DNA from 2 places in the Lysinibacillus sp. NPDC094403 genome. Region 2 is predicted to be linked to the other one. Evidence: a T-box and tRNA genes for the amino acid it is inferred to sense, from the RefSeq annotation. Region 2 holds a T-box; the other holds one or more tRNA genes.
What was found. A T-box is a leader RNA that pairs with one kind of tRNA and senses whether it is charged. The one in region 2 lies ahead of leuS (leucine--tRNA ligase), so its partner is inferred to be a tRNA-Leu.
Positions count from the first base shown of each region.

Region 1: it has a tRNA-Leu gene. The T-box ahead of leuS (leucine--tRNA ligase) is inferred to sense a tRNA for this amino acid. The anticodon was not compared.

Region 1 is NZ_JBNNTL010000024.1:147-16,522, reverse strand. It holds gene ACQKMV_RS21815 (MerR family transcriptional regulator) at 183-596, opposite strand; gene ACQKMV_RS21810 (medium chain dehydrogenase/reductase family protein) at 613-1,608, opposite strand; gene ACQKMV_RS21805 (hypothetical protein) at 1,983-2,150, opposite strand; gene ACQKMV_RS21800 (hypothetical protein) at 2,297-3,226, opposite strand; gene ACQKMV_RS21795 (catalase) at 3,771-5,357, shown strand; gene ACQKMV_RS21790 (S66 peptidase family protein) at 5,406-6,308, opposite strand; gene nagB (glucosamine-6-phosphate deaminase) at 6,991-7,704, opposite strand; gene ACQKMV_RS21780 (arylamine N-acetyltransferase family protein) at 7,900-8,643, shown strand; gene ACQKMV_RS21775 (VOC family protein) at 8,768-9,118, opposite strand; gene ACQKMV_RS21770 (SGNH/GDSL hydrolase family protein) at 9,293-9,988, shown strand; gene ACQKMV_RS21765 (hypothetical protein) at 10,539-10,820, opposite strand; gene ACQKMV_RS21760 (ABC transporter ATP-binding protein) at 10,990-11,676, opposite strand; gene ACQKMV_RS21755 (ABC transporter permease) at 11,678-12,712, opposite strand; gene thpR (RNA 2',3'-cyclic phosphodiesterase) at 12,919-13,479, opposite strand; gene ACQKMV_RS21745 (hypothetical protein) at 13,804-14,817, opposite strand; tRNA gene ACQKMV_RS21740 (tRNA-Leu) at 14,918-14,998, opposite strand; tRNA gene ACQKMV_RS21735 (tRNA-Cys) at 15,046-15,119, opposite strand; tRNA gene ACQKMV_RS21730 (tRNA-Gly) at 15,128-15,202, opposite strand; tRNA gene ACQKMV_RS21725 (tRNA-Gln) at 15,209-15,283, opposite strand; tRNA gene ACQKMV_RS21720 (tRNA-His) at 15,301-15,376, opposite strand; tRNA gene ACQKMV_RS21715 (tRNA-His) at 15,411-15,486, opposite strand; tRNA gene ACQKMV_RS21710 (tRNA-Trp) at 15,503-15,576, opposite strand; tRNA gene ACQKMV_RS21705 (tRNA-Tyr) at 15,592-15,675, opposite strand; tRNA gene ACQKMV_RS21700 (tRNA-Thr) at 15,686-15,761, opposite strand; tRNA gene ACQKMV_RS21695 (tRNA-Phe) at 15,771-15,846, opposite strand; tRNA gene ACQKMV_RS21690 (tRNA-Asp) at 15,862-15,937, opposite strand; tRNA gene ACQKMV_RS21685 (tRNA-Met) at 15,942-16,016, opposite strand; tRNA gene ACQKMV_RS21680 (tRNA-Val) at 16,042-16,117, opposite strand; tRNA gene ACQKMV_RS21675 (tRNA-Glu) at 16,134-16,208, opposite strand; tRNA gene ACQKMV_RS21670 (tRNA-Ser) at 16,239-16,330, opposite strand; tRNA gene ACQKMV_RS21665 (tRNA-Asn) at 16,336-16,376, opposite strand, start outside.
Region 2 is NZ_JBNNTL010000015.1:51,397-67,772, forward strand. It holds gene ACQKMV_RS18615 (GGDEF domain-containing protein) at 1-295, opposite strand, end outside; gene ACQKMV_RS18620 (pseudouridine synthase) at 460-1,173, opposite strand; gene ACQKMV_RS18625 (putative polysaccharide biosynthesis protein) at 1,183-2,796, opposite strand; gene asnB (asparagine synthase (glutamine-hydrolyzing)) at 3,266-5,113, opposite strand; gene ACQKMV_RS18635 (NAD(P)/FAD-dependent oxidoreductase) at 5,714-6,964, shown strand; gene ACQKMV_RS18640 (AIM24 family protein) at 7,164-7,856, opposite strand; gene ACQKMV_RS18645 (L-lactate MFS transporter) at 8,341-9,612, opposite strand; gene ACQKMV_RS18650 (DUF4181 domain-containing protein) at 10,411-11,349, opposite strand; gene ACQKMV_RS18655 (sigma-70 family RNA polymerase sigma factor) at 11,336-11,857, opposite strand; gene leuS (leucine--tRNA ligase) at 11,955-14,372, opposite strand; T-box leader at 14,460-14,671, opposite strand; gene ACQKMV_RS18665 (SulP family inorganic anion transporter) at 14,737-16,376, opposite strand, start outside.

The sequences.
Region 1 (16,376 bases), on a different contig from region 2:
ATTTCTTTTTTGAGCGGTTCAAAAAAAACGTTCAACCGAAGTGGCTAAGCGCTTTTTGATAGTCTGTTTTTTTAGGATTTTAGCCAATGGTACCTCTTGCCAAGTCAAATCAATTATGCCTCGGCATAATTCCGTGACATCCGATGGAGGCTTTAACTTCTGCTGGAAGAAGTTAAAATGCTTTACTGGTTTTGAAGTCTATCATTTAGCATAGCTAAGTAAAAACTTCTTTTCTCATTTGCAAGAGTCATCACGTTTTCCAATTGCTCCAATTGTTGCTCTAGTAGATTAACATGTTTATTTAATAGTTCAATCCGTTTATGTAAAATAGCCTGGATATCTTCTATTTCTTGATCATTTTGTGTTAGCAGACAGCCATCTTCAGCAAATAAAGTCATATCTTTTAGCTTCATTCCTGTTTGCTTTAATCCATAAATAAATTGGATAAAGCGAAGATCCTGATCATTATATTGCCGAATCCCGTTTTGCTTCCCATCCAAGCGATAAGGATTAGGTAAGAGACCCATTTTTTCATAATAACGAAGTGTATATGCAGAAATACCTGTTAATTTCGATATTTCACCAATTGAGTACATTAGGTTTAGTCCCCTTTCATTCACATATAAGAACAACCTTTCCTACAGATATTGATTTTTCAAGCAATTCTTGTGCATGTGCCGCTTCCCTTAAAGGAAGTCTGTAAGAGATCAAGGGATTGATTTTCCCTTCCTCTAACAATGAGAGAAGGAACCGAACATCTTCCTTAAACCAATCTAATCTTTCTTTTTTTAATGAGGTTATAGAGTAAAGATAGATAGGATTACCTTTCCCTGTAGTTCGATTTCCAGCCAGACTTTCCCATTCTTCTGAATCTTCTTGCTGAAGAATCGACGTATAGCCGTAACCTATGAAACGGCCATTCTTGCTTAAGGTTTTCATCGAACGTTCATAATTCCGGCCTCCTATTGGATCAAATACAGTATCCATACCTTCAGGAGCCTGGATTCGAAGAGCATCTACAAAATCTTCGTTTCGATAGTCAATCGGCATGGCGCCGTATTGGGATACAATTGAATGTTTAGCTAAGGAAGCCGTGCCATACATTTCTAATTTCGCTAACTTTCCAAGCTCAAGTAATGCAGTACCAACCCCTCCACTTGCCCCGTGAATAAGGATACGTTCTCCCTCAGCTACCTTAGCAATCCGGTGAAGCATTTGATAGGCTGTCACATAATTTAAGATCGCAGCAACCGCCGTTACGGAATCGATATGAGCAGGAATCCCGACAACCTCATCGTCCATCGCGTACACGTAAGATGCATAGCCACCTGTTCCGTTAAAAAAGACGGCTACCTTATCCCCTACCAAATATTTTTGCACGCCTTCTCCCAACTCGTCAACAATCCCAATAGCGTCGTATCCTGGGGTAAAAGGAGGTATAGGAGATAGCGGAACTTTACCCTCTCGTCTCATAATATCCGCAAGTGCAACCCCTGCTGCTTCGACCTTAACTCGAATTTCTCCCCTTTCAGGTTTTCGTAAGGGCTCCTCTATCACATCAATAACCTGAGGTCCTCCGTATCGAGTTACAATTACTCGTGTATTCAAATTAAAACATCTCCCCTCAATAAAGATGTTTGTATTATATTTGCTAGAGTAAACTCTAAGTCAAGGGAACTATTTTGCATTAGCCATGGTTTAAAGTTCTATTACATAGACGATTTCCCTGAAACTGTATACAATAGATTTATGGGGTCGATGAGACTTCATATCGAATTGGATGTGCTGTTTTCAAAACTAGCTTTTTGGAGCTAACTTAAACAAAACCAATGACAAGTTACCTGTTACTGTATGACCAATGACTAATAACCAACTATAAGCAATGGCCATACTCAAACAACTTGACAATTATTTGAAAACGCCATCCAATAGCTCTCTTACATCTTGTATGTAGGAGAGTTTTTTATGTGAATATAATTACCTCATCTTGCTTTAACGAATAAAGAAGCAACATAGAAAATAAACCCTATTACAAAGGCAATTAATTGATCCAATAATAATTCATCATGAAGAAACCATTTTAGCAAAAAGACTCCACCGAAAATTAACATGATTAAAAACCCAACATATTTCAATCCATTATGTAGCATTTTCTACCTCCTTAAATTAGCAAAAAAATCCAAGGTGTTTAGATATTACCGAACACTCTTGGATAACTTCCACTATTCAATTCTATGATTTAACTGTTCCTTATCCAAAGAATTATGTTATAGCTAAATCAAACTATTATTTTATTTCATTCTATATTTAAGTCGAAAAAATCTTTCTTTTCGTCCTCATTCAACAAATATATTCCTGTATCCGTTTGAATAACGAATTGATTTTTCCATTTTAAAAACTCGAAAGGTCTAGAATTCAGAGAAATATACGGGGTAATTTCTCCGCTATCAGGATTAAAGATGACAATTCGTTTGTTTTCCATATCACAAATATATAATTGACCATCAATATAAGAAATATATTCAGGATAATTTAAACCGGTCATTTCATTTTCAGAAAAAATTACACGGAGCTCAGTGTTTAATTCTCTTTGCTTCTGAGCAAGGCTTTCGTCTGTTGTATAATGATAGATTTTTTCTATTTTGAAACTCGGAAACATATATTTTACAACCGAATTTAATGTTGGGGATACGCCCCAAATGGCCTGTCCATCCGAACAAATTTGATATAATGTATCACAATAGTCGGCAGCTTCCAATGAAATATATTGTACAAGCTCGTTATGTTCATTAAAATGTAAAATGGTATCATGCGGCCATAGGAGACAAACCGTTTCATTTTGTATGGTACATTTCATAAAATTTGTAACATAAGAAAATAAATTATTTGGGATGATATCCATTTCAAAGTCCTTTTCAATATTTGCTCCAAACGCATTATTAAAGTATTCCTTCTGACTTATCAACTTTGAGTTTCCGTCTTCTTTTATCCAACACTTCGCTATACTTTCGATATAAGAAAAATTCGAACTCGATAATTGCGGAAATATCTTTCCCCAATTTTCACAAAAATTACTTTTCACATATAATTCTTTTGGAATTTCCTTTAAATACTCCCCATCATATTGATAGTAATAAGTTTGGTTGTCTTCTTCAGAAAAACTAGCGAAAAATAATGTACTTTCGGTTTGTATAAGAGCATGACCATTCGAATGTAATTTTTTCATAATATCTTTATCATCTCCATTCTATAAGGGAGGGTGAAAACTCATCAGCAATTATCATCGTGATGACACTTATCCCAAACTTGTTAAAAACAATAGCACGAATATCAAAATTTTCGAAATCACTTTTTTCAGTTTTTTAAGCATATTTTGATAATCCACTTGTAATGAACATAAACAAACTTCAAAGATTAATCTGTATATTTTTTCTGTTACTTCTTCTTGTCTAGCAAGCATTATTCTATACTAATGTAACTCCTCATGTTATTCCTCGCCCCTCTTTAATAGTGATAAAGAACTTACTTGGGGAAAATAAAAGAAAGTTAGTTTTCATTCTTTTCTAATTGTATCTTTTAATCCATTTATCTCTTTTCTAAAACATCAGTTTGTGAAGCTGCTTTGCTCGTTACACGAACGTCACAAACTTCGTAAAAATCAAAAACTGTATTCATTAAACTCACTCTCCCCTAGTTTGTAAGAGAGTTTTCATGTCTAGTTCTCCCCTAACATGGACACAATGGATATATCCAAAGAAAGGGGTTAAACAATGACAAACCAACATGATTCAACAAACGAGCATGACATGACTTTGACAAATCGACAGGGGCACCCTATTACTAACAATCAAAATATACGAACTGTCAGTAATCGAGGACCTGCAACTCTTGAAAACTATGATTTTATAGAAAAAATAAGTCACTTTGACCGCGAAAGAGTTCCTGAGCGCGTTGTTCATGCGCGAGGTGCTGGGGCACATGGCTATTTTGAGACATACGGTGTTGTTGGGGATGATCCTATTTCTAAGTATACAAGAGCAAAAGTGTTCCAGGATAAGGGGAAACAGACACCTATTTTTGTGCGCTTCTCAACGGTTATTCATGGTGGTCATTCACCAGAGACATTACGTGATCCACGAGGCTTTGCTGTAAAATTCTACACTGAGGATGGTAACTGGGATTTAGTCGGCAATAATTTAAAAATCTTCTTTATCCGCGATGCAATGAAATTCCCTGATATGATTCACGCCTTTAAGCCTGATCCTATTACAAATATTCAGGATGTTGAACGCTTTTTTGATTTTTGTGCAAGCTCACCAGAATCCTTCCATATGGTGACATTCATTTATTCACCTTGGGGTATTCCTGCTAATTATCGAATGATGCAAGGCTCTGGCGTCAATACGTATAAATGGGTCAATAGTGAAGGCAAAGCTGTCCTTGTAAAATATCATTGGGAACCTTTACAGGGCATTAAAAACTTAACACAAAAAGAAGCAGAAGATATCCAAAAGAAAAACTTCAATCATGCCACACAAGATTTATACGATGCGATTGAAAATGAGGATTATCCTGAATGGGAGCTAAACGTCCAAATTATGGAGGATGGTCCACATCCAGAGCTTGATTTTGATCCGTTAGATGATACGAAGCTTTGGCCTAATGATCAATTCCCGTGGTATCCAGTTGGTAAGATGGTGTTAAATAAAAATCCAGAAGATTATTTTGCTGAGGTTGAACAGGTCGCTTTCGGTACAGGTGTACTAGTGGACGGATTGGATTTCTCGGACGATAAAATGCTACAAGGTCGTACCTTCTCTTATTCTGATACACAGCGTCATCGTGTAGGTGCAAACTATTTACAACTCCCTATCAATGCTCCTAAAAAACGAGTGGCAACCAACCAAAACGGTGGTCAAATGATGTATAAGCGAGATTTAGCTCCGGGGCAAAATCCTCATATTAACTATGAGCCTTCAATGTTAAATGGTTTAAAGGAAGCTACTCAATCGGCTAAAGAATATACGCCACTCGTGGAAGGTAATCTCGTTCGGGAATCAATTGATCGTCAAAACAATACGAAGCAAGCTGGTGAAACATATCGCAATTTTGAGCAATGGGAGCGAGATGAGCTGCTTGAAAACTTAATTCGTGATTTAGCAGTCTGTAATATAGCTATTCAAGAAGCGATGATTGCATTAGCAGAGGAAGCAGATGAAGAATACGGTCGCTTGTTGAAGGAAGGATTACAAAAAGCTCGAAATAATTCTTCTTCATCAAAGCCACTTGGCAATATTAATGGTGATGAAGCCCCTAAAAAGGCTGTAGATAAAGGTCATGGCGCAGAGCCTTATTAATATTCATAATAAAGCGCTCAGCACAAAATAAAGTGCTGAGCGCTTCTTTTAATGCACACCAGGCAAAATCTTTAGTACCTTTTTCTGTGCATCTAAAATAGCATCAACTCCTAATGGAATAGCAATATTCGTTGAATCATGGCCAATTTTAAAACCTGCTACAACCGGAACGCCTAAATCCGCAAAATAATCCTTCATTAAAGTAAATAGTGCCGCTTCATCCGCTTCTGTTTGGGTAAAGGAACCGATAATAACACCTGCTAATTGCTCAAGCTTTCTTGCCTGCTTTAATTGCTGTAGATTCTCATCGATTTTTGGAATAGTTTCTCCAAGCTCCTCAATTAATAAAATGCGACCTTCCGTGCGCACTTCAAATTTAGTACCTAATGTGTTAACAAGGCGCCGTAGATTCCCACCTATAATCTGACCGCGAGCAACACCTGATACAATCGTTGTTAACGGGGCAATATCCTCCGTATACTGTAATTCCATCGGCGAAAATAACTGTAAAAACATTTTCTTTGATAAATCATCTATTCTATCTACAGACATAAGGAGCGGTCCATGAAACGTCACTAAATTAGCATATTCATTAATCGCGCAATGTAAATATGTAAGATCAGAGAAGCCCCAGAAAATTTTTGGATTTTCCTCAAGTAGTCCGTAGTCAATCTTTTCCGCAATTCGTGCAGAGCCATAGCCCCCCTTAACACAAAAAATTGCCTTCACCTCTGGATTTCTCACCATCTCATGAAAGTCATTCAGACGCTCCTCATCACTACCTGCTAAATAATCATGCTTTGCCTGAATAGTATCCCCAATTATATAGTTAAGACCTAACTCATCAAGAAAGGATAGTGCATCCCCTAGCATTTCGGGCTTCACTAGACTTGATAAAGCTACAAGTCCAACTATATCACCCTTTTGTAAATGTGGTACGGTACTTTTCACCCTAACCCCTCCTATAGTTTTTCTTATTTTAGCCTATAGATCATATTGTAGCATTGATTAATAGCGAAGTTAATTCTTATAACATCTGAACTTTCGGGTGAATGGTCCTCCATTTTAATGGTCTATCCGTCGCTTTAGCTCTTCTTTCCGTCGCTTTGACAATTCCATCCGTCGCTCTGATTTCTTTCCGTCACTTGAGCTCTTCTTTCCGTCGCTGTCTCCTTTCTATCCGTCGCTTTGGCAATTCCATCCGTCGCTCTGATTTCTTTCCGTCACTTGAGTTCTTCTTTCCGTCGCTGTTGCCTTTCTTTCCGTCGCTTTGACAATTCCATCCGTCGCTCTGATTTCTTTCCGTCGCTCTGATTTCTTTCCATCGCTTGAGCTCTTCTTTCCGTCGCCGTCGCCTTTCTTTCCGTCGCTTTGTCGATTCCATCCGTCGCTCTGATTTCTTTCCGTCACTTGAGCTATTCTTTCCGTCGCTGTCTCCTTTCTATCCGTCGCTTTGACAATTCCATCCGTCGCTTGAGCTTTTCTTCCCGTCGCCGTCGCAGTTCTATCCGTCGCTTTGCCGATTCTATCCGCAGCTCTGCTTTCTTTCCGTCACCCTGGTTCTTCTATCCGTCGCTCTGAACGCTAAAATAAAAAAGCGTAGACTTCAAATAATAAAGTCTACGCTTAATTCCTATTTTGTTCCGCCGTAAATAACTGTTACATTTGGATGATTTAATAATTGGCTTGCTGGGAAATCTTCAGTGACGATACCACTTTTTAATTTTTCCATAGCCTCTAGCTTTTTTTCACCAAATGCAATTAACACGATTTCCTTGGCATTCATAATAGATTGGATGCCCATTGTAATAGCATGTGTTGGTACATCCTTAGAGTCATCAAAATAAATTGCATTTTCTGTGCGCGTAGATTCAGTTAACTCTATAATATTAGTCAGTGAATCAAAAGCTGTGCCCGGCTCGTTAAAGCCAATATGCCCGTTTACGCCAATACCTAGAAGCTGGAGATCAATTCCTCCCGCTTCCTTGATTCGAGCATCATAAGCTACACACTCATCATCTAAATCCTTTGCCTTACCATTTGGTAAATGTATATTTTCTTCCTTAATATCTACATTCTTAAATAAATTGTCATGCATAAATGTCCAATAGCTTGCTGGACTTGATTGATCGAGACCAACATATTCGTCTAAGTTAAAAGTAATAACATCGCTGAAAGAAATATTTCCAGCTTGTTGGCGTTTCACTAATTCCTTATACATCCCTACAGGAGAACCACCAGTTGCTAATCCTAAAATACTTGTTGGCTTTACTTGTAATTGTTTAGTGAAAATATCCGCTGCTACTTCGCTCATTTCATCGTATGAATTTACTTCTATCCATTTCATTTCGCTTGTCATTCGTATACCTACCTTACAATCATTATTATTAACTAAAATAATAGGAAATATTTATCTTTATAGTAGCTAATATTTTCATTTTACAAGTTATTTACCTACTTTTCTATTATTTTCTTTCTATTATTCACGTGTATTCTCGAGCCATTTCGGTTATGTTATTTAGTAAGGAAGTGAGGAGATTTTATGAATTCACAAATGCAGCAATATTTAAAGCTTATTCAATTTCAAGGATCTTTAGAGCCATCTATTAAGCTACTTGGTCAGCTCCAAACAAGACATCTCCATATCATTCCTTATGAGAACCTAGATGTTGCCTTGAAACATGGCATCTCCTTCACTATCCCTGACCTTTTTCAAAAAATCATTATTCAACATCGCGGAGGCAATTGCTTTGAACTAAATATTTTATTTAGCTGGCTACTTCGCGAACTCGGATTTTCTGTAACCAATCGTTATGCTCAGTTTTGGCGCAATATTGAAGCAGATACTCCTGCCAAAGATGTACCTATGCATCAGCTATTACTCGTCAATTTCGCTGGCCAATCATATATTTCAGATGTTGGCGTAGGTGCACTAGCTCCTTGTAAGCCAGTTCCACTAATAGCTGGGCACCAACACCGTGAAGGTAATGAGCTTTATAAAATTGAACGAGATGAAGCGAACGGCTGGATGCTGTACGAACAAACAAAACATAATTGGCGTTTACTCTATAGTTTTTTTGATGACGCAAACGATGCAAAGTTTGCACCAAGACTTTCTAAACAAAAAAATAAAATCGCTATGATTCGTACCCCTCGTGGACGACACACAATGCTTAATAATGAATTCCGAATATATGAGGGACAATCCCTAACAACCTATACAACTCATAACGAAAAGGAATGGCGACAAGCACTTCATCGCTTTTTTCATATTTCATTAGATTAGATGCTTCATACAAAAAGCAAGCATCCCCATTAATAGGAGGCTTGCTTTTCCTGTGCTAACTTTTTAGATACGACTTATTTACAAAAAAGCCTCCGTAAGCGTTTACAGAGACTTATTAATTAGACTATTTGTTTTGAATTATACCGAAGCCAAGCCCAGTTGGATCTACCATATAGGCAAGATAAAACTCATCGAATTCCATTTTGTCACGAACAATGATGGCACCATTCTGTTTAGCATTGGAAATAGCTTCATCGATAGAATCCACTTCAATTTGAATACGTGTTCCAAAAGGATAGTCATGTGGTCCCTTAGCAATACCGCCATTAATCCCAGATTTTTCATCATCCCCGGTTGTTACAGCCCAATATTCCCAATTAGGTACAGCTACCTCCCAACCAAAAACCTTTGCATAAAACTCAGCTGCTTTTTCAGGCTCCTGACTATTCAATTCAAACCCTATTACCCTTCCCATATAATTCCCCTCCTGATTTTTGAAGTATAATTTATAGTTCAACAGTTTGTTGAATATTTCCTTCAACCAGACTTCTGTAACTGGCGATGTCCGTAGCAATTGTAAAAACTTTGAGTCACTCTTTATTCAGGCAATTACTATTTTTTTAAAGGAGATAAAAAAGGCGGGATATAAATGAAAATTGCATGTATAGGAGACAGCTTAACAGAAGGTCGACCAGGGGTTTCATTTTTTAAACTACTAACAACAAAACATCAACATATCGAATTTGATAATCACGGTAAACCAGGTGAGACAGTAAAAAGCTTATACACTCGTTTAGAGAAATCGAAGCTAGCTACTTATTATGACCTCATCTTTCTTTGGATCGGTGTCAATGATGTCTATGCTAAACTTTTGAAAGTGCAGGCACAGCCAGTTACAAAAGATCTTCAAGAGTTTAAAGATTACTATGTAAAAGTTTTAGAAATGTTTTTAGCATCCTCTAAACATGTTGTTTTAGTAACACCAGCTTTAATAGGAGAGGCGATAAAAAACACTTCAAATACGGAATTAAAAGAGCTCTCCTCCATTATTCAGTCCATTTCTTCTAAATATGCAAATGTTAGCTTTTTAAATATGCAAGAGATTTTTGAGAGTCACTTGGAACAAGTTAATAGTTCGGATCATATTAACACCAATGTTATGCGAGTAATGAAAGATGTACTGTTTTATAAAAATCCTTTTCGTATTGACCGTTTATCCGAAAAGAGAGGGCTACATTTAACTTTAGATGGTGTTCATTTAAATAGTAAAGGCGCAGAACTTGTCGTGGAAGAATACACAGCTGTAATTGAACAGCTTCAATTACAGGAAGCTACTGTCCATTAGGAATTCATACGAGGGATGAAGGTTGCAGTTGTTACTGATGGTGTATCAGATATAAGGAAGGCTATCCACAAAGAGTTAATAGATCGTAATCAATCTTGATAAATCGGCGATGTCCAAACAATTGAAAAAACCAAAAACGATGTCTTCGCAGCAATTAGCAAAATCACAATTGCAGGCGTACACAAAAGTATACCTATTATTTGCCCAATGCCAATGCGTAAAACAATGGATGTTGTCTTCACCTTCTCACTTCTTTACACAGAGCATTAACGAGAATGGTCTGAAAGTATGCCGAAAAGCTCGATTAACATAAACCTTTAAAATAAAAGCTGTCTTTCTAAATGGTAAAAAACCGCTATGCTTTTCCGCCGGCAAGGCACGAGCCGCATCAGGGCTAAAAATAGGATATTGGGCACGAAGACATATGTCTGCATCGCTACAATATCATTTACACTTCATCACAAAAACAATTCGTAGGAGTCTCGCGGCTTTTTACCTTTATATTAAAGATAACTAAAACACAAAAACTAATTAACCCCTTAAGAGGCAGCTAGTGATCTTCTTCATTCTTCTTATAAATGCCTAAGAGTAATATAATAAGCCCTATAACAAAAATCAAAGGAGATAAAAACATCATAATCGATGCTGCCCAACCGTTTCTAACCGTCATTCCATACGTGACGCCAATTAAAAAAGATAAGAATGGTGCAAATGCAAGCATTGTAATGATACCCCAAACTATATATCTTCCTTTCTCCGACCTTCCTTCGCTTAATTGGAACGCCGCTATTAAACCTACTAATACAATTATTAATGCAATGACAAACGCCATAAAATCACCTCCTCTTTTCTTCTACAATATGCTGTATTAGTTAAATGGTTTGGTAACTTTAACACTAAACTTCTTAAAAATATCCCTGTCATTAATCTAATGCCGTTATTTAATCAAAAAAAATACCACAACCAGCAATTGCTGTGGTTGTGGCTTTTTACTGCTCGATCTAATTGACATTTTGCAAGATAACACCATCGCTCATTTTAATAATACGATCTGTATAAGCAAGCATCTCTTCATCGTGCGTCACCATTAAAGTAGTAATGTTTAAGGTCTTAGTCAAATCTCTAATTAACAACATAACCTCTTTTGATCTTTTTGAATCTAAACTTGCTGTTGGTTCATCTGCGAACAGAACTTTCGGTTTATGAATAATTGCTCGAGCAATGGCAACACGTTGCTTCTCTCCACCTGACAATGAAGAAGGATAAGAATTTTTCCGATGGTCCATTCCTACTAATTTTAGTATTCGATCAACTTCATTTTTTTGTTCAGACTTCTTTAACTTGGATTCAGAAACATCTAACATTAGCAGTAATTGTTCCTCAACTGTTAGGAAAGGTACAAGGTGTGCAAACTGAAAGACAAATCCAAATTTACTTGCTCGTACTTTTCGAACTTCTTCAGAGCTCATTGAAGTTAAATTGTTATCTTCAAATATAACTTGCCCATCTGATGCAGGCTGAAGTCCTGCAGCTATTGTTAGAAGCGTACTTTTACCAGAGCCAGATGCACCTACCAATGCTATGATTTCTCCTTCTTTTAGAGAAAGGTTTATTCCTTTTAATATTTCTTCTTTTACTTCGCCATTAGTAAACGTTTTTCTAACCTCATCAATTGTAAATAAAGTCATATTAAGCCTCTCCTTGCTGTATCGCTTGTAATGGTTCAATCTTTCTAATTTGTAGTCCTGAAATTGTAGCCCCAATAAATCCAATAATTAGGAACACTATCGATAATTGCGTCGTCGTCGCGATTGTTAAAGAGAAAGGCATCCCTTGTGGCGCTACCATATTAAATGCTTGGCTAAAGGCTACAGACAAAATAAGTGAAATAACTGTAATGATGGCCATCTGTGTCCATATCAATTGGAATAACTTACTTGTTTTCAAACCAATAGCTTTTAAAATTCCGTATAAGCCAATTTTTTGAACGTTCATCATATAGAAGAAGATTGCAAACAGCATCCCACTAATGACTACTAAAAACCAAACGATCATATTTAAAGACATTTGTTCTGCATTATAGCTTGGAATTGTATTAAGAAACGCTTTGTTTGAAAATGATTCTAATCCAGCAAATTCTTTTGAAGAATCTCCGTTTGGTACGAAAATCATCTGCATTTCATCAACACGGTAAATTTCTTTATAATCCTGTTCATTAATATAGGCAACAGGTGCATGACTATATTTCTTTTGGTCGACAAATCCTTTTACTACAAACTTGCCACTAAATTGATTATTCGTTAATGTATCTCCTACTTTAATTCCTTTATCTTTCATTGAACTATCTAATACGACTTCATTATGTTTCACATTTTCAAATAAATCTGACTCGGTAGATGTAACAAAGGCAACGCTTTGTTGCTTATTGTCCTTATCATTTAAAAAGCCCATTTGTAATGAAAAAGCTACTGCATCTTTTTCTTTGCTCAATATATCATTTTGTGTACTGCTATCTATTTTTGACAGATTATAAGTTTGATCTGCGTCCTTATTCATATAAAATTGACCTTGTGGTAAATCCTTAATTAGAGCGGCATTATCTTGTGACAATCCATTCGCCAAACCAGAGATAATAAAAGTTAAAAAACTAACTAGAAAAACAATCGAACCTAATATTAAAAATCTTACTTTATTCTTCTTAATTTCTTTCCACGCAAGATTCATAGTTAACTCCTCCATTCCTTTTTACATCCTTATCATAAGATCCTTAAATGAACGGAAGATGAACTAATTATTAAAAATGAAATGTTTTTAACAAAAAAAGCTCGTAAACCTTTTCTTTTTTAGGTTTACGAGCTGATTGTAATATTACTCATTATGATAGTAGTAGGCTTCACCATGTACACCATCCTAAATTGCTTTCGACAGATCTAATGACCATCTAAACGAATAACAGCCTTTTTATGATATTTAGGAGTTTCCTCTAACTTTGATTCGTACAAAATTACTTCATCTACTAGAAATTTGGGAAGCTGAAAATTTTCTTCCATCAATGCCTCGAACGGAATTTTCCCACATGCTTCATCCCATTTTCTCGCAACAGTTATATGTGGTGTAAAAGGCTTCTTATCTAATTCAAATCCAGCTTTAATACAATCCTGGTATACTATGTCTCGCACAAAATTTATTTGCTCAGATTCGAGCAGATCCACCCATAAAATTCTTGGATATTCTCTTCTTCCAAAAGTATTGAATCCTTGAATTATTAATTCGAATGGAGGAACATTCATCAGATTTTTCCGCGTTTCATCCACTACAGCCTGTAATTGCTTTTCATCCGCATGACCTAAAAAAGCCAATGTGATATGATAATCTTCCTGATGAACCCATCGTTTAAAATGAAAGTCTGTCTTCATTTTTTCACATCTTACTTTAAGAGCTGCTTTAATATCTGAAGGAAGTGGAACTGCAATAAAAAAATGTCTGTTCATAATCATACCCTCTCTGTTCATCGTTAATGCTGCTTATCAGGCATTATGTCTTTTCCTACTATAATTTAACCATTACTACTCACGCTAAAGCGGCGAAGACCACTCAGATAAAAGGCAAACATTCCTTCCATTTAAATAACCCACTTTGCTTTTTAGCTGAGTGGGCCTTATTATCTTTGATTATTTATCTATTTCAGGAAAGGAAAAACCCAAACGAATGTAAAATTCCACACAATAAAAGAATGAAGCAACCTTACGAAGTTTTTAAATTTAGGATTCTCCTTAAACAGTTATATCGAATACAGCTGTTTAACTGTTTTTTATCTATCCTATGTAACTCAAACTTTCTTTTTCGACCATAATAATTCCCTTAGAAGTAATTTCGTATAAATTTTTATCAGCTTTATATGAAATTAAATTTTCATCTGCTAAAAATTTTATTGCTTTATTCATGTGTTCGCTACGATACGGTGATTCTAAACTAAAATAATCTTCGTATGTCAAATCATTATTAAAATAGATATTATAAAGCTCATTTAAAAGCCTTTCTCTCAATGACCTGTAGAAATGAATGTTAGATTCATCTCTAGTAGCCCAATGTTCTAATAAATATAGCTGACCAATAGCCATACTATCCTCATAATGAATGATATAATCTGGAATTTCTTTAAATAATTCTAATAGATCTTGTTCTAAATCTATACTAATTTGATGAATTATATCTATAAATTTTTTATGATTATTATTTACTTTACAATCTCTTAAATTCCTATACATATAGATGTTTAATTTAGATTCATTAAACGCCCAATGATATTTTAAACATTGAGCTACTGCCCAATAATGAGCATTATTTTTCTCTGCCATGTATGACCAGATTTCAACTAAACAGAAAAAATTCATTTGTCTTTCAGCATAATCTGGATATAATTTAGTGTAGTCGTATACAATTTCTGAAAAAACTTGCATTTCATAAATATCATATTGCTGAACGCCTAAATTGTTATTTTCATAATGTTTACTTCTTGTATAGTCTCTATAAGCTAAGAAAGTTTTATTAGTAAGTCTATGTTGATTTTTTTCAATCAAAACTAATATCTCATCTCTTAAATCTTCCCATTTAACCCTTATTTCATCTTCCCTAAAAGCATTTACAGTATAAAAGAAATCTGCCAATTTATTAATAAAAATTTTATAAAACAATTCATGATTATCTTCTTTAGCTGTTTTAACTCTAGAGAAATAGAAAAAAAGAATATTCACAAAGATTGCTAATACAGCACTAAATATAGCTGCTGTAAAGGCCACTATAAACGATTCGCTACCAATAATATCCATTTAGTCCACCTCTCTTTTGTCTTTTATTATATTCTTTCTACATTTTTTCTACAATAAAAAAAGAACCCCTGATATATCAAGGATTCTTCGTTGTAATTGATACCGGTGGTCGGGGTCGAACCGACACTCCAAAGGAACACGATTTTGAGTCGTGCGCGTCTGCCAATTCCGCCACACCGGCATAATGGAGATAAAAAAAATCGGAAAATCCGATTAAGAAATAAATTATGGAGGCGGCAACCGGATTTGAACCGGTGATAAAGGTGTTGCAGACCTGTGCCTTACCACTTGGCTATGCCGCCATAATAATTGGAGCGGAAGACGAGGTTCGAACTCGCGACCCCCACCTTGGCAAGGTGGTGTTCTACCACTGAACTACTTCCGCAATAAATGGCTGGGGTACCTGGATTCGAACCAGGGCGTGACGGAATCAAAATCCGTTGCCTTACCGCTTGGCTATACCCCAAAAGTTAAATATATAAATGGGGCGACTGATGGGAATCGAACCCACGAATGCCTGAACCACAATCAGGTGCGTTAACCACTTCGCCACAACCGCCATATTACTATATATTTTATTGTTTTAAATTAAATGGGGCGACTGATGGGAATCGAACCCACGAATGCCTGAACCACAATCAGGTGCGTTAACCACTTCGCCACAACCGCCATGAAATTAATTAATTGGCAGGGGCAGTAGGAATCGAACCCACATCAAAGGTTTTGGAGACCTCTATTCTACCGTTAAACTATGCCCCTATAAAAATAAAAAACTGGTGGAGGGGGACGGATTCGAACCGCCGAACCCTAAGGAGCGGATTTACAGTCCGCCGCGTTTAGCCACTTCGCTACCCCTCCGGAAAAGCCATGGTGCCGGCGATAGGAGTCGAACCCACGACCTACTGATTACAAGTCAGTTGCTCTACCAACTGAGCTACACCGGCAAAAAAATATGGTGGGTCAGGACGGAATCGAACCGCCGACACTTAGAGCTTCAATCTAATGCTCTACCAACTGAGCTACTGACCCATATTTTTTAAAAAATGGCGGTCCCGACCGGGATCGAACCGGCGATCTCCTGCGTGACAGGCAGGCATGTTAACCGCTACACCACGGGACCATTTTGGTTGCGGGGGCCGGATTTGAACCAACGACCTTCGGGTTATGAGCCCGACGAGCTACCACTGCTCCACCCCGCGATAATAAGGTGATTTATTTAAATAATGGTGGAGGATGACGGGCTCGAACCGCCGACCCTCTGCTTGTAAGGCAGATGCTCTCCCAGCTGAGCTAATCCTCCATCTGGGTATTAAAAATGGTGACCCCTACGGGATTCGAACCCGTGTTACCGCCGTGAAAGGGCGGTGTCTTAACCACTTGACCAAGGGGCCATCGTTTGGAATGAAAAATCCTTAAAGTGCTGGCGGAGAGTAAGGGATTTGAACCCTTGAGACAGTGTTAACCGCCTACACGATTTCCAATCGTGCTCCTTCGGCCACTCGGACAACTCTCCAAGAATGGCTCCGAAGGCAGGACTCGAACCTGCGACAACCTGATTA
Region 2 (16,376 bases):
TTTTTATTTTCTGCAAATCCCACTTTGCTATATATGGGTTTTCTTTATAGTATGTAATTAGTTTCCGTAGAACCTCTTCCATTTTGTCAGAAATATTTTGATCAAAATAAAAATGTGCATTATCTACAGTTTGCATATCTGTTAGAATATGATTTTCAATTAATGTCCTATTTAAGACTTCTTGTTTTTCTATATCAGCCACCAGTATTTGCCTATTGAAATAAAAAATTACAGCAACGAGTATTAATGCAAAGGCAATTAAAGATATGAATAATTTAATTCTTAGGTTTTTCATTAACTTGTCCTCTACTTATTTTCACCATCATTTTTTCTGAAACATTTAGAGATTTATTAGTACCATAGAGTAAATCAAAAGTTATATCAATTATACAGTTACCGGCATAAGTATGTATATAAAAAATACCTCGATACTAATCGCTGTTAGCATCGAGGAATTCTTTAATCCCTATTTTGTAAGCTGGCTAGCTCTTCATCGGTTAATTCTCGATATTCACCTAATTCTAGACTATCATCTAGCTTTAAGCTACCCATCGATAGGCGTTTTAAATACGTTACACGTTTACCAACAGCCTCAAACATACGCTTCACCTGATGAAACTTACCTTCTTGGATTGTTAACTCAATTTCTGATTGCTGAGCAGATTTTAATATGATGAGCTCTCCTGGTTTTGTTACATAACCATCGTCTAGTTCAACACCTTGAGCAAATTTCTCACAGTCTTCCTCAGTCACAATTCCTTCTATTTGTGCATAATAAACCTTCGGCACATGTTTTTTAGGAGACAATAAATTATGTGCTAGCATGCCATCATTTGTTATTAGCAATAATCCTTCCGTATCTTTATCTAGGCGACCAACTGGGAAAGGCTGAAAATGTTGATCTGAAGTCTCTAGTAAATCGATGACAGTTTCATCTCGTAAATCTTCCGTAGCAGAAATAACTCCAGAAGGCTTATTCATCATAAAGTAAACAAATTCTGTATAAATAACTCGTTCACCAAATACGGAGACTTCCTGCTTTTCAGGGTCAACTTGTAATGCTGCATCCTTCGCATATGCACCATCCACTGTCACCGCTTTTTGCTTTAAAAGCTGCTTAACTTCCTTGCGTGACCCGTAACCCATATTCGACAGTAATTTATCTAATCGCATTAGTACCTCCTATTTTAATCCCAGTTTGTTCGTAATTCTTGTCAATCGTTCACCAAGAAGTTTTTGTGCTAAGCCTAGGCGTAAAGACAAATAGCCATATACCGCTACACCTACTCCAGCACAAATAACAGAATAAACTAATGCAGAGAATTTGCCACTTACTGGTCCCATTAATAACTCTAAAAGTGAATGAACAATTAGTACACTTACCGCCATTGCTGCTGTCAAAAGAGAAATGAGCATAACTCGACGAACAACCATTTCTGATCTGTAGTTCAGTGTTTTTCGTAGCACAAGCATATTAATGATAATTGAAACACTATAGCCAATAGCTGTGGCAAGAAGTGCGCCATCTGCCTCCATCCAACGAATTAAAGGAATGTTAATCGCTAGCTTGACTAAAATCCCAGATAACAAGCTTAAGACAATCCACTTTTGGAAATCAATACCCTGTAAAAGAGCTGCTGTGACTTGGAATAATGCAAATAAAATAGCAATAGGAGCATAATGGGCTAAAATCATAGCCCCCATTTCGCTTTCAGTATAGAGCATAAAGTATATTTCATTTGATAACAACGAAATCCCAACTACTGCTGGCAATGTAATAAAAATCAATATTTGATAGGTCTTATCCATTGCATTTCGTAACGATACATATTCACCTTGCGTAAAATATTTTGTAATCGTCGGTACTAGCGCCGAAGAAAAACCTGTAGCTAGCATTACTGGGATAATGACAACCTTTTGTGTTGTAAAGTTAATCATCGATAAATACTTATCCGTTACTTCCGCTAAGCCTATAGATATCATAGCTCCATTAAATGTTAGCATATCTACTAATTGAAATAACGGATTAGCTACACCTACAAATACCATTGGAATCGAATACGTAATTACTTCTTTATATATGTTGGACATTGGTAGCTGTGTAGACGTAACACTTTGACTACGCAGTAAATCAAATTCAGGTTGATATTTTTTCCAATAATAATAAAGTACCAGCAACCCACCAATTGCCCCAATAAAGGCAGCAAATACTGCAAAGGAAAGAGCTGTTTCTGGTTTTCCTTTGAAAACTACCACAACTAAGAATGAACCACCCAATAACACAACAATACGAACAATTTGCTCCACTAACTGAGAAACAGCTGTAGGCTCCATTTTGTCATAGCCTTGGAAAAATCCACGCCAGAGGCTCATAAATGGTACTACAATTAACGCAAAGCTAATCCAGCGAATAACTGAGGCAATTTGCTCTACCGTAAAGGCCTGTTCATCACTTTTTATAACAAGACCCGCTATCGATGTAGCTGATAGAAAGAGAACAATAAACGCCGCTAACCCAGTACACAACATAATAAGTATGCCTGATTTCAAAAGCTTGCGGCCTGATTGGTAATCACCCATTGCATTGTATTTAGAAACAAATTTAGATACAGCAATTGGCGCACCCGAGATGGCTACTGCTAGCATAATCGAGTAGGGAATATATGCATATTGATAGAGGGCAACATTTTCCTCACCCACAATCGCATAAAACGGAAAAATATAAATTAATCCGAGCACCTTCGATAAAAACATTCCCATTGTTAATATCGCAGTACCTTTCATTAAATTGGACATCGTACCCATCCATTCATCGTAAAATCAATATTTTCATTTTCTTACCACTTATGAAATATTTGCTGTTAACGGCGCTTTCTTCAGTACACTAGGTTCTTTGAATGAAGCAGACAGGACTACTTCTTGAGCAGCACTTTCTGCACCCGAGCACTTTTTAAAGATGTTTCACAATAACTTGCAAACGCTGCCATATAAAAAAGCTTTCTTTCACTGTTAAAACTACAGTACTACAACCAACAAAAATCAGCAAAACAACAAGAAAGCACATCCTAGCAAAAATATTAAATAAGTAAACCAACTGTAATCTTAACATATTTATAGGTAAACAGACGCATAAACACACGAAAAAGTTCTAGAAAAACACAGCGCAATAAAAAAATTGCGGTTGTATCCACCACATAGAAAGTAGAAAGCTCAAAATAATCGGTGGAGATTAAGAAAACCCCCACCGATTAAAGCTACTTCTCTATTACATATCTACGAAAAATTGTTTATACCATACTAAGAACACATAAGCTGTCCAAATATAACGTCCACGATTCGCATTTCCTTCATAGTGCTCATCTAGATAGCCTACTAATTGTTTTGTATCAAAGAATTCATTGGCAAAATCAGTTGTAAACATTTCTTTTACCATTTTATAGTACTTTTCTTCACGAAGCCAGTGACGAATTGGCACTGGGAAGCCAAGCTTTGGACGTTTTGCCCATTCTTCAGGTAATTCCTGATGCGCAGCTTGACGAAGAACATATTTCGTATCAATGTCATTTACACGATATTTTGACGGAATATTTTTCGCTAATTCCATCACTTCTTTATCTAAAAATGGTACACGTAATTCAATAGAATGAGCCATACTCATTTTATCTGCTTTTAATAAAATATCGCCTGGCATCCAAAGATTTAGATCAAGATACTGCATTTTAGTAACATCATCGTCACCTGGAACTTCATCGTAAATACGTTTTGTAATCGATTTTACAGATGGACCATTTTTATAGTCTGGCTTCAATACATTTAATGCATCTTCTTCGTCCCATACAACCGCTTCCCCAATGAAGCGTTCTTCCACTGTTTGACCACCTTTAACAAGGAAGTGCGTATATTGATTTTTAGGTAACGCCTCTGCTATACCACGTAACGCTTTACGGATACCAAATGGAACTTTTTCATATTTTTGCATTTTGCCAGAATTTTGGTACCATGAGTAGCCACCAAAAATTTCATCTGCACCTTCACCTGAAAGTACTACTGTTACATCCTTCGATGCTAATTCAGAAAGGAAGTAAAGTGGTACAGAAGATGGGTTTGATTGTGGCTCGTCCATATGCCACTGAATTTTTGGTAATGCTTCAAAACACTCATCTGCCGAAATATATTTACGCTCATTTTGAATATCTAATGTATCAGATAAATCTTTTGCTAAATTTGTTTCATTAAACATATCCTCGTAGTCAGAGAAACCAACAGAGAAGGATTTATCAGGGCGTAATAATGCAGTAATATAACTTGAATCAATACCACCTGATAGGAAAGAACCAACCTTTACATCACTTATTTGATGTGCATCTACAGATTCTCTTACTGTTGTACGAATGTCGTCAACATATTTTTCAATTGGAGCTTCTTTTGCATGGAATTTTTTATCCCAATACTGCACAATTTGCTTTTGTCCATTTTTAATAAGCATATAGTGTGCTGGTGGTAATTTGTACACACCTTTAAAGAAAGTTTCATCCATTGAAGAATATTGGAACGTTAAATAAGGACGTAGCGCATTTTTATTTAATTCTTTAATAAATGATGGATGTGGTAAAAATGATTTAATTTCTGAACCGAAAATAAAAGTACCATCTGTTGTGTTTTCTGTGTAATACAGTGGCTTAATACCAAAGCCATCACGAGCGATGAATTGTAAATCATTCTTTTTATCCCAAATACAGAATGCGAACATTCCGCGAAGTTTTTTGACAAATTCTACTCCGTATTCAACATAACCATAAATAATAACTTCACTATCAGACTGCGTTTTAAAGTTGTGACCTTTTGCAACCAAATCCGCACGTAGCTCTTGGAAGTTAAAGATCTCTCCATTAAATACAAGAACGATGTTCCCATCCGCACTGTACAACGGCTGATTTGCCACGTCTGATAAGTCGATAATGCTTAATCGACGGAATCCTAACGTTACTTTATCATCACTGTGAATCCCACCGCTGTCTGGTCCACGGTGAATAATTGTATTCATCATATTTTCAATCGTTTGATGATGATTGATCACATTTGTTCCATTAATATAGCCTATAAATCCGCACATTCTATTTTTCACCTCATAATTTAGTGCATAACCTTTACCATAATAGCATGAAAAGACATTCATTTCATGCAGACAATACAGATAAAGCAAAACTTTCATCAGTGAGGTTATACTACACCGATTATTCGTTCAAACAACGAGCACTTTATCTCATTTAAAAACACTTTATTTTTCCATCTTCCTCCTAAATTTCACATTTGAAAGCTCATCACCGAAAGTTTTAGATGACATTGTATTAAAAAGTATGTCATGTGTATAAGTTGATTGTAGTGGAGACTAGGCGACTCCTTGGGGATTAGCGAATAGAGGAACGAAGGCTAAAACTATCACATCCTGTGATAACGCCTTCGTGACCAACATCGTGTTGGCCCGAGACCCTACAGCGAAGCGAAGCGAAGCGGCTCATCGGACGCCCCCAGGAAAGCGCCTAGTCGGAACGGAAATCAACTCCACGTTATGGTGACGAGCTACTTAAAGTAGAAGATAAAGCATTATAAAATACTTTTGTTATATTTTCAATGTGAAAGAAGCCCCTCTATATAGACTTCATGTATAATAGGAAAGATTCCTAATTTGAAGAGAAAGTGAGTTTTTAAATATATGTACGATGTTATCGTTATCGGTGGTGGTCCATCCGGTTTAATGGCTGCTATCGCTGCTGGAGAGCGTAAAAAGAAAGTATTATTACTAGAAAAAGGGACAAAGCTCGGCAAAAAATTGGCCATTTCAGGCGGCGGTCGCTGTAATGTCACAAATCGTTTGTCTGTTGAAGAAATAGTCAAACACATTCCTGGAAATGGACGTTTTCTTTACAGTCCTTTTACGGTTTACAATAACGAAGATATTATCGCATTTTTCGAAGGACTTGGTGTGGCATTAAAAGAGGAGGATCATGGGCGTATGTTTCCGGTATCCAACCGCGCACAAGATGTTGTAGATGCACTTATTCGTCAACTTCAGAGGCTACATGTTGAAGTACGCTTAAACACACCCGTTAACAAACTTTTAATGGATGAGGAAAAAATTCTCGGGGTACGCCTTACAGATGGCACAGAAATTCGTAGTGAGGCAGTAGTCGTAGCCGTTGGTGGGAAAGCTGTTCCACAAACAGGCTCAACAGGAGATGGTTATCCATGGGCAGAACGTGCTGGTCATACAATCACAACGCTTTTCCCTACCGAGGTTCCTGTTCTATCAAAAGAGGATTTTATTCAGGCTCGTGAGCTACAGGGGCTTGCGTTACGAGATGTCGCTGTCTCTGTTTTAAACAAAAAGGGCAAGGTGCTCGTAACACATCAAATGGATATGCTCTTTACTCATTTCGGAATAAGCGGTCCTGCAGTTTTACGCTGTAGTCAATTTGTCGTAAAAGAATTAATGAAAACAGGTTATGAGCCTGTGACAATGCGTATTCAAACTCTTGTTGATTATAATGAGGAAACATGCCTGCAATATTTAAACAGACTCATTAAAGAAGATCCAAAAAAAGCTGTAAAAAACGTTTGGAAAGGAATTGCGCCTGAACGCTGGCTATTATTTTTATGTGAACGTGCAGACATCGATGTCCAAATGACAGGCAATGAATTATCACAGGAAAAAATCCGCAACTTAGCTAGACTACTCGTCAATTTCACAATGACAGTTAGTGGTACGCAATCCCTTGAAAAAGCATTTGTCACTGGAGGCGGCATCTCTGTTAAAGAGATTGAACCAAAGACAATGGCTTCGAAGAAAAAGATTGGTTTATTTTTCTGTGGAGAAATCCTCGACATTCATGGCTACACAGGTGGCTATAATATAACGTCTGCACTCGTTACAGGACGTATTGCAGGGATGAACGCAGGAATGTAATATACTCTATGTCTCGGACTTCTATCAGCGATTTTTCGGGAGTTATCGGCGATTTCGATCCTTTTATCAGCGATTTTCAGCGAGTTATCGGCGATTCCAGGTTTTTATCAGCGATTTCTTTCAATTTATCAGCGATTCGAGCTACTTTCTATCATATAAAAAGCGAAAAGCGTGTCCTAAAAATACAGGACACGCTTTTTTAGCTATCTTTAGACATATATACTTCCTCATATGGTTGAATGATGACAAAACCTTCACCTGAAAAAGCCATCTGAATAGATTCACCACTACCACGGCCGATAAATGTTCGGAAGCTAATATCTGTTTTAAATTCTGGTGCCAAATTACCTGACCATGCTACTGTGGCATGTGGATCAGTATAGATCGTTTCACCAGGCTTCACTAACAATGTTAACGGTTCGAAATGAGTTGTAATGGCTACCTTCCCTCTTCCTTGTAAGGTTACATTAAACAGCCCACCTGACATGACTCCTGCCATTTTACGCATTAAATGAATATCCCAATCTATACTTGGCTCAAAGGCGAGTAAATCATTGCCGTTTACACAAATACTTTCATCCTTTAAATCGAAAACCGTTATTTTTTTCCCTTGATCGGCTAAATAAAGTCGCCCCTTACCTTTCGCTTTCATAAGTTGTGTACCTTCGCCTGTTAATGCTTTTTTAAACATTTTACCTAGGCCATGCTCTAGCACACGTTCACGCTCAAATTTTATATCTCCTATGTAAGAAATCATCGCGCCCATTTTCGACCAAACCTCGCCATTTAGGTTGACCTCTAATACACGCTCAGTTTCTAACTCGAAATATTCATTTTCGTTGTCGTCCTGCTGTGTTTTATTAATAAACTCATTTAAAGAAAATTTCCCCATATCAATCTGCCTCCTCATTTACTTTATATACGCATTAACTTTTAAAAAGATTCAATCAACAAAAGGTATACTTCTACTTGAATTTAGCACTCTAACTAGACTTACTCAATAGATCATTAGCGGTTGCTATTTTTCTGACAAATACGATTCCAACTAGCAATAAATCAATGCACAAGGCAGTACTGTTATTATTTTATGCTGAATGAAGATAAAATAGGGTGAAAAAAATCCCTAGTTTTAGGAAACCCTTTTGAAAATTGATTATTGAACCATGCATTTGCTTTCCGTTACAAAATTTCTCTTTTGGTAGCGAAATCACTTTATTTCCCGTAATGATATTGACATCAGACACCGACTGTTATACATTAAACAGAGATTAATCAAGTGTTATATAACAACAACTATAAAAAAAGACCATACAAGCGTCATGTGCGAAATGACACTCATATGGCCAATACCTTCAAGTGCGAATTGAAAGTATTATTTATTGTGTAGCGGAGACGTCTCCAACCTTTTGAGAAGCTTCTTTTAATGCTGTGCGTTTACGTACATCTGCACGTAAAGTTAATGAAATAATTAATGAAGCTGCAATTAACCCTGTAAACACATAGAATACTGGAATATAGCTTCCATAAGCATTTTTAATTGCGCTTACTAAAAGTGGGCCAAATACGCCACCTATTGACCATGTAGTTAATAAATAACCATGAATAACACCAAGTTGCTTCGTACCGAATAAATCACTTGCAAATGCAGGTAAATTCGAGAATCCTCCACCATAGCAACTAACAACTAAGAAAATAAGTGCTTGGAAAATAATTACGTTTGTTGTATATGGTAAGACGATAAATGTAACTAGCTGTGCGATAAAGAAAATTACAAAGACGTTCGAACGACCAATATAGTCAGACACAGCAGCCCATACTAAACGACCACCACCATTAAATAATCCCATTACTCCTACCATTGCTGCGGCTCCCGCAACTGATAATCCTACAATTTCCTGAGCCATTGGAGATGCAACAGAAATCATCATAATACCTGCTGTTACGTTTACTAAATGCATCGACCATAGCATCCAGAAATGCTTAGTTTTTACAGCTTCACGCGCTGACATTACTGCTAAATCTTTTTTCACAACTTCTTTACCATTGTTTGCAGCCGCTTTCATATTCGCTGGCATATAATCAGGTGCAGGCGGTACTATATATAAAGCCCCTAAAATCATTAACGTGAAATAACTTGCCCCTAAAATAAAGTAAGTTGTAGAAATACCCACAGCCTCCATTAAGTTAGCTGCGACAGGCGCTGTAATTAGTGCCCCTGATCCAAATCCAAGTACAGCCATACCTGTTGCTAAACCTCGACGGTCTGGGAACCATTTTACTAATGTCGATACAGGTGAAATATAACCAATACCCATACCCAATCCACTTAGTAAACCATATGTTAACCAGTACATTGTTACGGAATCCATTGAAATCGCCACACCAGCACCAGCTTGTCCTGCTCCAAATAGAACAGCTGCTATCATCGCAGATTTACGTGGCCCCATTTTCTCTACTAAGCTACCAAATAACGCTGCGGAAGAACCAGCAAGCCCCATCATTATTGTAAAGGCAATCGTTACGTTTGTTTCGCTCCATCCCATTTCTGTGACAATCGGTAGCTTGTATACACTGTATGCATAGGCTCCACCGATCGAAAGATGAATAGCGATTGCGGATAATGCAATTAACCATCTATTTTTATTCATAAATTCTCTTTTCTCCCCTCTTTTGCTACCTGTGAAAGTTTTATGAACGTCCATGTAAAACAATTTACCATTTAGAATTATTCAAATGCAAGATGTTTTTTTAAAAAATATTATTTCTCCAAAAAGTATTTTATTTTTTACCCTAGTAATATGATAACGAAAACCCTACAGTCTCTAAGTAAATAGATGTTTATTAAACGAAAATTATTACATTTTTTAGCTAATATTATTTTTCTACTCTATTATCCAACCACTATTAAATTATTTTGATATAATTAATTTTGTGCATATTTTCACATGTAACCTATATGTATTTCACTTTTCCTCCCCCTCACAATTTCTCCATACTTCATTAAAAGACCATAAACAAATATTCATTACATAGAAATATCTAGAACAAAAGAGAATTTTAAAACTTAAATAAATGAATTTCTTTCGTATAAAAAGGAAATCAAAAAAAATATTATATTACACTTTTAACTTTTAATGGATTTTAAATCAAATAAATACAATACACATTTTGCATATTTCAAAATGAATAATCATTACCCATTCATTTTTATTATTCAAATATATATTTTTTCTTTTAAAAAGAATCCTGCATATTCTTTTTAACTATGGCCAGTCATGCTTTTAAATTCAAAAACAACTAAACCTATCAGTTTTCATAAATACATTTGCTATAGCACACAAATAAAAACAGTTCTTTTTAAATGGAGTTCATAATTAATCTAGTAATATATCAAAAAGAGATGCTCTGGAATAATTCGAGCATCTCTTTTTCTTTAGTTTCTCTTTTTATAGAGAATAAAAGAGAAATATAATTATTGTAGGTCCTATTACGATCGATGAAATAATCGTTACGTAATGTCTTTTTTCTTCACGCCCATAATAATATTCAATCATAATAGAACTTACCATGGCGACAGCTAAAAATCCGCATATTGCTGCTGTATATAAAAACCAGCCATTTATATTAAATAAAATTATAACCACTGCATTTATAAACTTAGCAATATACGTTGTAAGTTGATGGCCTGTATTGATATATTTTGGCTCCTTTGGAATGCTAAACATTTTTCGAATAGCTTTTTCAATAAGCCACAATAGAAAGAGAGCAATTATTAAAAAAGTAAACATCTCACCGAAACTAATATCTTTATCATCTTTTCGCATAAGGGCAATAAATGCTAAGGCAGTATCTTCATCTTTCACTTTGTAAAAGATATTTGTATGTCGATCGCTAAAAGCTAGCTGCTCATCGTTTAAGAACATTTTCAGTTGCACAGCCTGCCCATTGTCAAACTCCACCCATACATCACGAAATGCAAAATAATTAGTATCCTTCTGCGATATAACTGCTTTCTGTAGCACATTGGCTATGAGCGTTGTTTCTGAATCTTTTTTATAAGCTCGTTGTCCTATGATCCAGCCAGTTCTTCCAGCCTTAAAGGAATCTCCCTCCCAATTATGTGCACTAGTAAATTGTTTAATATCTTCATGTTGGGCTAGTTCAACAACCGTAGCATGCTTAGCTGTATCTATTTGCTTCCATGGACCAATTAAAATCAAACAGAGTAACGTCACGACTGCTCCAATGATAATCGCTGGATATTGCCATCTATGAGGTTGTTTATTTTGCTGATATACATTTTGCAAAATACTCTCCTGCAATTGTTGCGAAAACCGTGGGGCTTCTCCAAGTTCTTTATCCAGTTTATCCTTAAAAGATGTCATCTTCTAGCACCTCCCAATGACTTTTGTCCAGTTTTTCCTGCAATATTTGTCTAGCTCTACGCAGTCTTGTTTTCACTGTATTTTCTGTACATACAAGAACCTCTGCTATCTCTCGAACCTTTAATTCTTGATAATAATAAAGAATTATAACCTCTCTATAGATGATCGGAAGCTCAAACAAGGCTGCTGTCAAAATTCTTAGCTCATCCTTTTCAAGTAAATTTGTTTCAGGCGTTCGCTTGCTGACTCCGATGTGCAGCTTTTCAAATAAAATATGACGTTTATTTTTCCAGCTTCGTAAATAGTCATGACTTTTATGTACTGTTATTTTTACTAAATATGTTTTTAGTGAGGATCTTTGTTCAAAGCGCTCCTGCTGCCGATAATAGGCAAAAAACACATCTTGAACGATTTCTTCTGCAATTGTCCAGTCTTTAACATATAGATAAGCTACTCGAAGACAATACTCACCATGCTCATCCATAATATTCGCTAAATGCTCACTCAAACAAACACCTCCTATTCACACTATAGTCGTATCGAAATCTCAGTTGGTTTCAGTAGAAAAGAAAAAAGCGCCCAAATATTGGACACTTTTTACATTATTATTTAACTACAATATTAACAAGCTTGCCTGGAATGACAATAATTTTTATTAAATTTTTGCCTGCCATATACTCTTGTACTTTGTCATCTGCAAGTGCTACTTTTTCGATTTCTTCTTTTGAAGCATCTTTCGCTACGATGATTTTTGCACGTACTTTGCCGGCAACCTGAACTGCGATTTCCACTTCATCATCAACAAGTTTAGACTCGTCATATGTTGGCCATTCCTTATATGCAAGTGTTTCGTTATGACCTAAAATCTGCCATAACTCTTCTGCAACGTGCGGAACCATTGGAGCTAACATCTTCACAAAACCTTCAGCGTATGCTGTTGGAATAACATCTGCTTTGTAGCAATCATTGATGAATACCATCATTTGTGAAATAGCTGTATTGAAGCGAATTCCTTCGTAATCCTCTGTCACTTTTTTCACAGTTTGATGATATGACTTTTCAAGAGTTTTGTCATCAGACGCTTGAATTTTAGCAGCGATTGTACCGTCTTCTTCATTGGTAAATAAACGCCAAATACGATCTAAGAAGCGACGTGCCCCGTCCAAGCCATTTGTTGACCATGCAACAGAAGCTTCAAGTGGCCCCATAAACATTTCATATAGACGTAAAGTATCAGCACCATGTGAAGAAATGATTTCATCAGGGTTAACGACATTGCCTTTTGATTTAGACATTTTTTCATTACCTTCACCAAGAATCATCCCTTGGTTAAATAATTTGTGGAATGGCTCTTTCGTGTGTACAACACCTAGATCGTATAATACTTTGTGCCAGAAGCGAGCGTATAGTAAGTGTAATACGGCATGCTCTGCCCCACCGATATAAATATCAACTGGTAACCAGCGTTTTAGTAACTCAGGGTCCGCAATTGCTTCTTTATTTGTTGGGTCAATATAACGTATGAAGTACCAGCTAGAACCTGCCCACTGTGGCATCGTGTTCGTTTCGCGACGACCTTTTTTGCCTGTTTCAGGGTCAACAACATTTACCCATTCAGAAATATTCGCTAGTGGAGATTCACCAGTACCTGAAGGACGAATATTATCTGTTTTAGGTAGCATTAATGGTAATTCTGATTCCGGCACTGGTGTCGTTGTACCATCTTCCCAATGAATCATAGGGATTGGCTCACCCCAGTAACGTTGACGAGAGAATAACCAGTCGCGAAGACGGTAAGAGATTTTCTTCTCCCCTACGCCTTTTTCCTCAAGCCATTCAATTGCCTTAGCAATACCGTCCTCTTTGTTTAAGCCATCAAGGAAGTCAGAGTTAATGTGCTTACCATCCCCTGTGAATGCTTCTTTACTAATGTCTCCACCTTCAAGTACAGGAATAATTTCTAAACCAAATTCTGTTGCGAATTCATAGTCGCGCTCATCATGTGCTGGAACCGCCATGATTGCACCAGTACCGTATGATATTAATACGTAGTCCGCAATCCAAATCGGCATTTTTTTACCGTTAATTGGATTGACTGCATAGGCACCTGTGAATACGCCTGTTTTTTCTTTCGCTAAATCTGTACGCTCTAAATCAGATTTCAATTTTACTTTATCTAAATAAGCTTCAACAGCTTGACGTTGTTCAGCAGTTGTAATTTGCTCTACTAATTTATGCTCAGGTGCAATAACACAGTATGTAGCACCAAATAATGTATCAGGACGAGTTGTAAACACTGTGAAGTTTTCATCTGTGCCATCAATGTTAAATGTTACTTCTGCACCTTCCGAACGACCAATCCAGTTACGTTGCATATCCTTAATAGACTCTGGCCAATCAACTTCCTCTAAGTCATCGATTAAACGGTCAGCATAGGCTGTAATTTTAAGCATCCATTGTTTCATTGGACGACGTTCTACAGGATGACCACCACGCTCTGACTTTCCATCAATAACTTCTTCGTTTGCAAGTACTGTTCCAAGTGCTGGACACCAGTTTACAGCTACTTCATCTACATAGGCTAAGCCTTTTTTATAAAGTTGGATAAAGATCCATTGTGTCCATTTATAATATTCTGGATCTGTTGTGTTAATTTCACGATCCCAATCATAGCTAAAGCCTAGCTCTTGGATTTGACGCTTGAATGTCGCAATATTTTTCGCTGTAAATTCTGCTGGGTCATTTCCTGTATCAAGTGCATATTGTTCTGCTGGTAAACCGAAAGCATCCCAGCCCATAGGATGTAGGACGTTATAGCCTTGCATACGTTTAAAGCGGGAAAGAATGTCTGTTGCTGTGTATCCCTCTGGATGCCCTACATGAAGACCTGCACCAGATGGGTATGGGAACATATCTAACGCATAAAATTTTGGTTTTTCTGTTTCATTTTCAGTTTTGAAAGTTTTATTATCAGCCCAATATTGCTGCCACTTTTTTTCGATTTGTTGATGATTAAAACTCATTATTTTTCCTCCTTTGAATGTGTCATGCTTTTCACTAGAATTGACAAAATATTTAAAAAATAAAAAAACTCGCCCCTTTCTTTATCAGAAAGGGACGAGAGAATTCGTATCTCCCGCGGTACCACCCAAATTAGTGATCACACTCGGCTCTAGCTTCCTTAACGCGGAAGGAACGGCACGCGCTATTTCACGCGGGCAGACTCAGAAGGCGAGTTCAATTTGCTTTCCTACTAGCTCCCACCAACCGCTAGCTCTCTAAAAAGAACCACAAATCTACTATTCCTCATCACTGTCTTTACATGTATTGCATTTATTCTAATGGAAAGTACTAAAAAGCACAAGCCTTTGTTAACATACTAACCCATTACTGAATAATTAAATCCTTTTTCTCCGTTGGTAGGGGGGATAACTCCTGACATTCACGAAAAGCAAAATGCTTACATCCAATGCATTTATTTGTATCTAAATAGCTGAAAGCTTTATTAATCGCCTCTCCTGTATGCTGATAGAAATTCTCTTCACCAATTGCAGTATATAAGCCATTGTTTTGTAGTGCTATTTTCAAATCATCTTGCACACCTGTAACTAAAATGGTACCACCCTGCGTTTTGAAATTTTGAATGATATTACTAAAATACGCCTCACCTGTTGAATCCATAAAGGGCACTTTACTCATGCGTAATATCAAAACTTTTTGTTGATGATGAATGGAACTTACAATTGCCTGCTCAAAAGTTTGAGCTGCACCAAAGAAAAGTGGGCCCTCGATCGTATAAATACTAATTTGTGGACAGTCATGCTTCTGATGAACAACATGTGATTGCACTTTTCCACTCTTTAACGAATGGTCTGGTAATACCTTTGTTACTACTAGCTTTTCGCTCATACGCTTCGCAAATAATACGACTGCTAACACGAGCCCAACCTCTACAGCTAATGTTAAACTTGTAAAAACAGTAAGAAGAAACGTAATGATTAAAACGAGAGAATCTCCTGATTTTAATTTAACAATATGTGCAAAATGCTTTTGTTCACTCATATTCCATGCCACAACCATTAAAACTGGAGCCATACTTGCTAATGGAATATGTGAAGCAAAGGGCGCTAACAATAATAAAGTGACTAATACAAATACACCGTGAATAACACCTGATATTGGTGATACTGCTCCTGTTTTTATATTCGTCGCAGTACGAGCAATAGCACCCGTTGCAGGAATCCCACCAAAGAAAGGAGTGATAATATTAGCAATTCCTTGACCAACAAGTTCTCGATTACTATTATGTTTTGTATTTGTCATGCCATCCGCTACTACTGCAGATAGAAGTGATTCAATTCCACCAAGCATGGCAATTACAAACGCTGGCCCAATAAGTAGCTGAATTCGCTCAAATGTGATATCCGGAATTGCAAAATTCGGTAATGTATTCGGAATTTGACCATAGGCCGTTGCTATTGTGGCAACTTGTCCAGAAAAAAAGAACGTTGCAACTAATGTAGAAACAACAATCCCCGCTAGCGCCCCTGGTACTTTAGGTAATACTTTCGGTGTTATTAAAATAATAATAAGACTAATGATTGCCGTTAAAACACTATAAAGGTTTGTCGTACCAATATGCAAAACAATTTCTTTTACATTGTCAATAAAATACTCATGTCTCTTAATATTAGTCAAACCTAAGAAATTGGCAATCTGACCTGTAAAAATACTAACCGCAATTCCTGCTGTAAATCCTATCGTTACAGGACGAGGAATAAATTTAATTAATGAGCCAAGTTTAAAGATACCCATTAAACACAAAATAATCCCGGCCATTAATCCTGCGACCAGTAAGTTTTCATAGCCATACGAAATGACTATTCCAAGCAGAATTGGCACAAAAGCACCTGTAGGTCCCCCGATTTGATACTTCGAACCACCCAAAAGTGAAATAAGTATCCCAGCAATAACAGCTGTATATATTCCATACTCAGGCTTAACACCTGACGCAATGGCAAAGGACA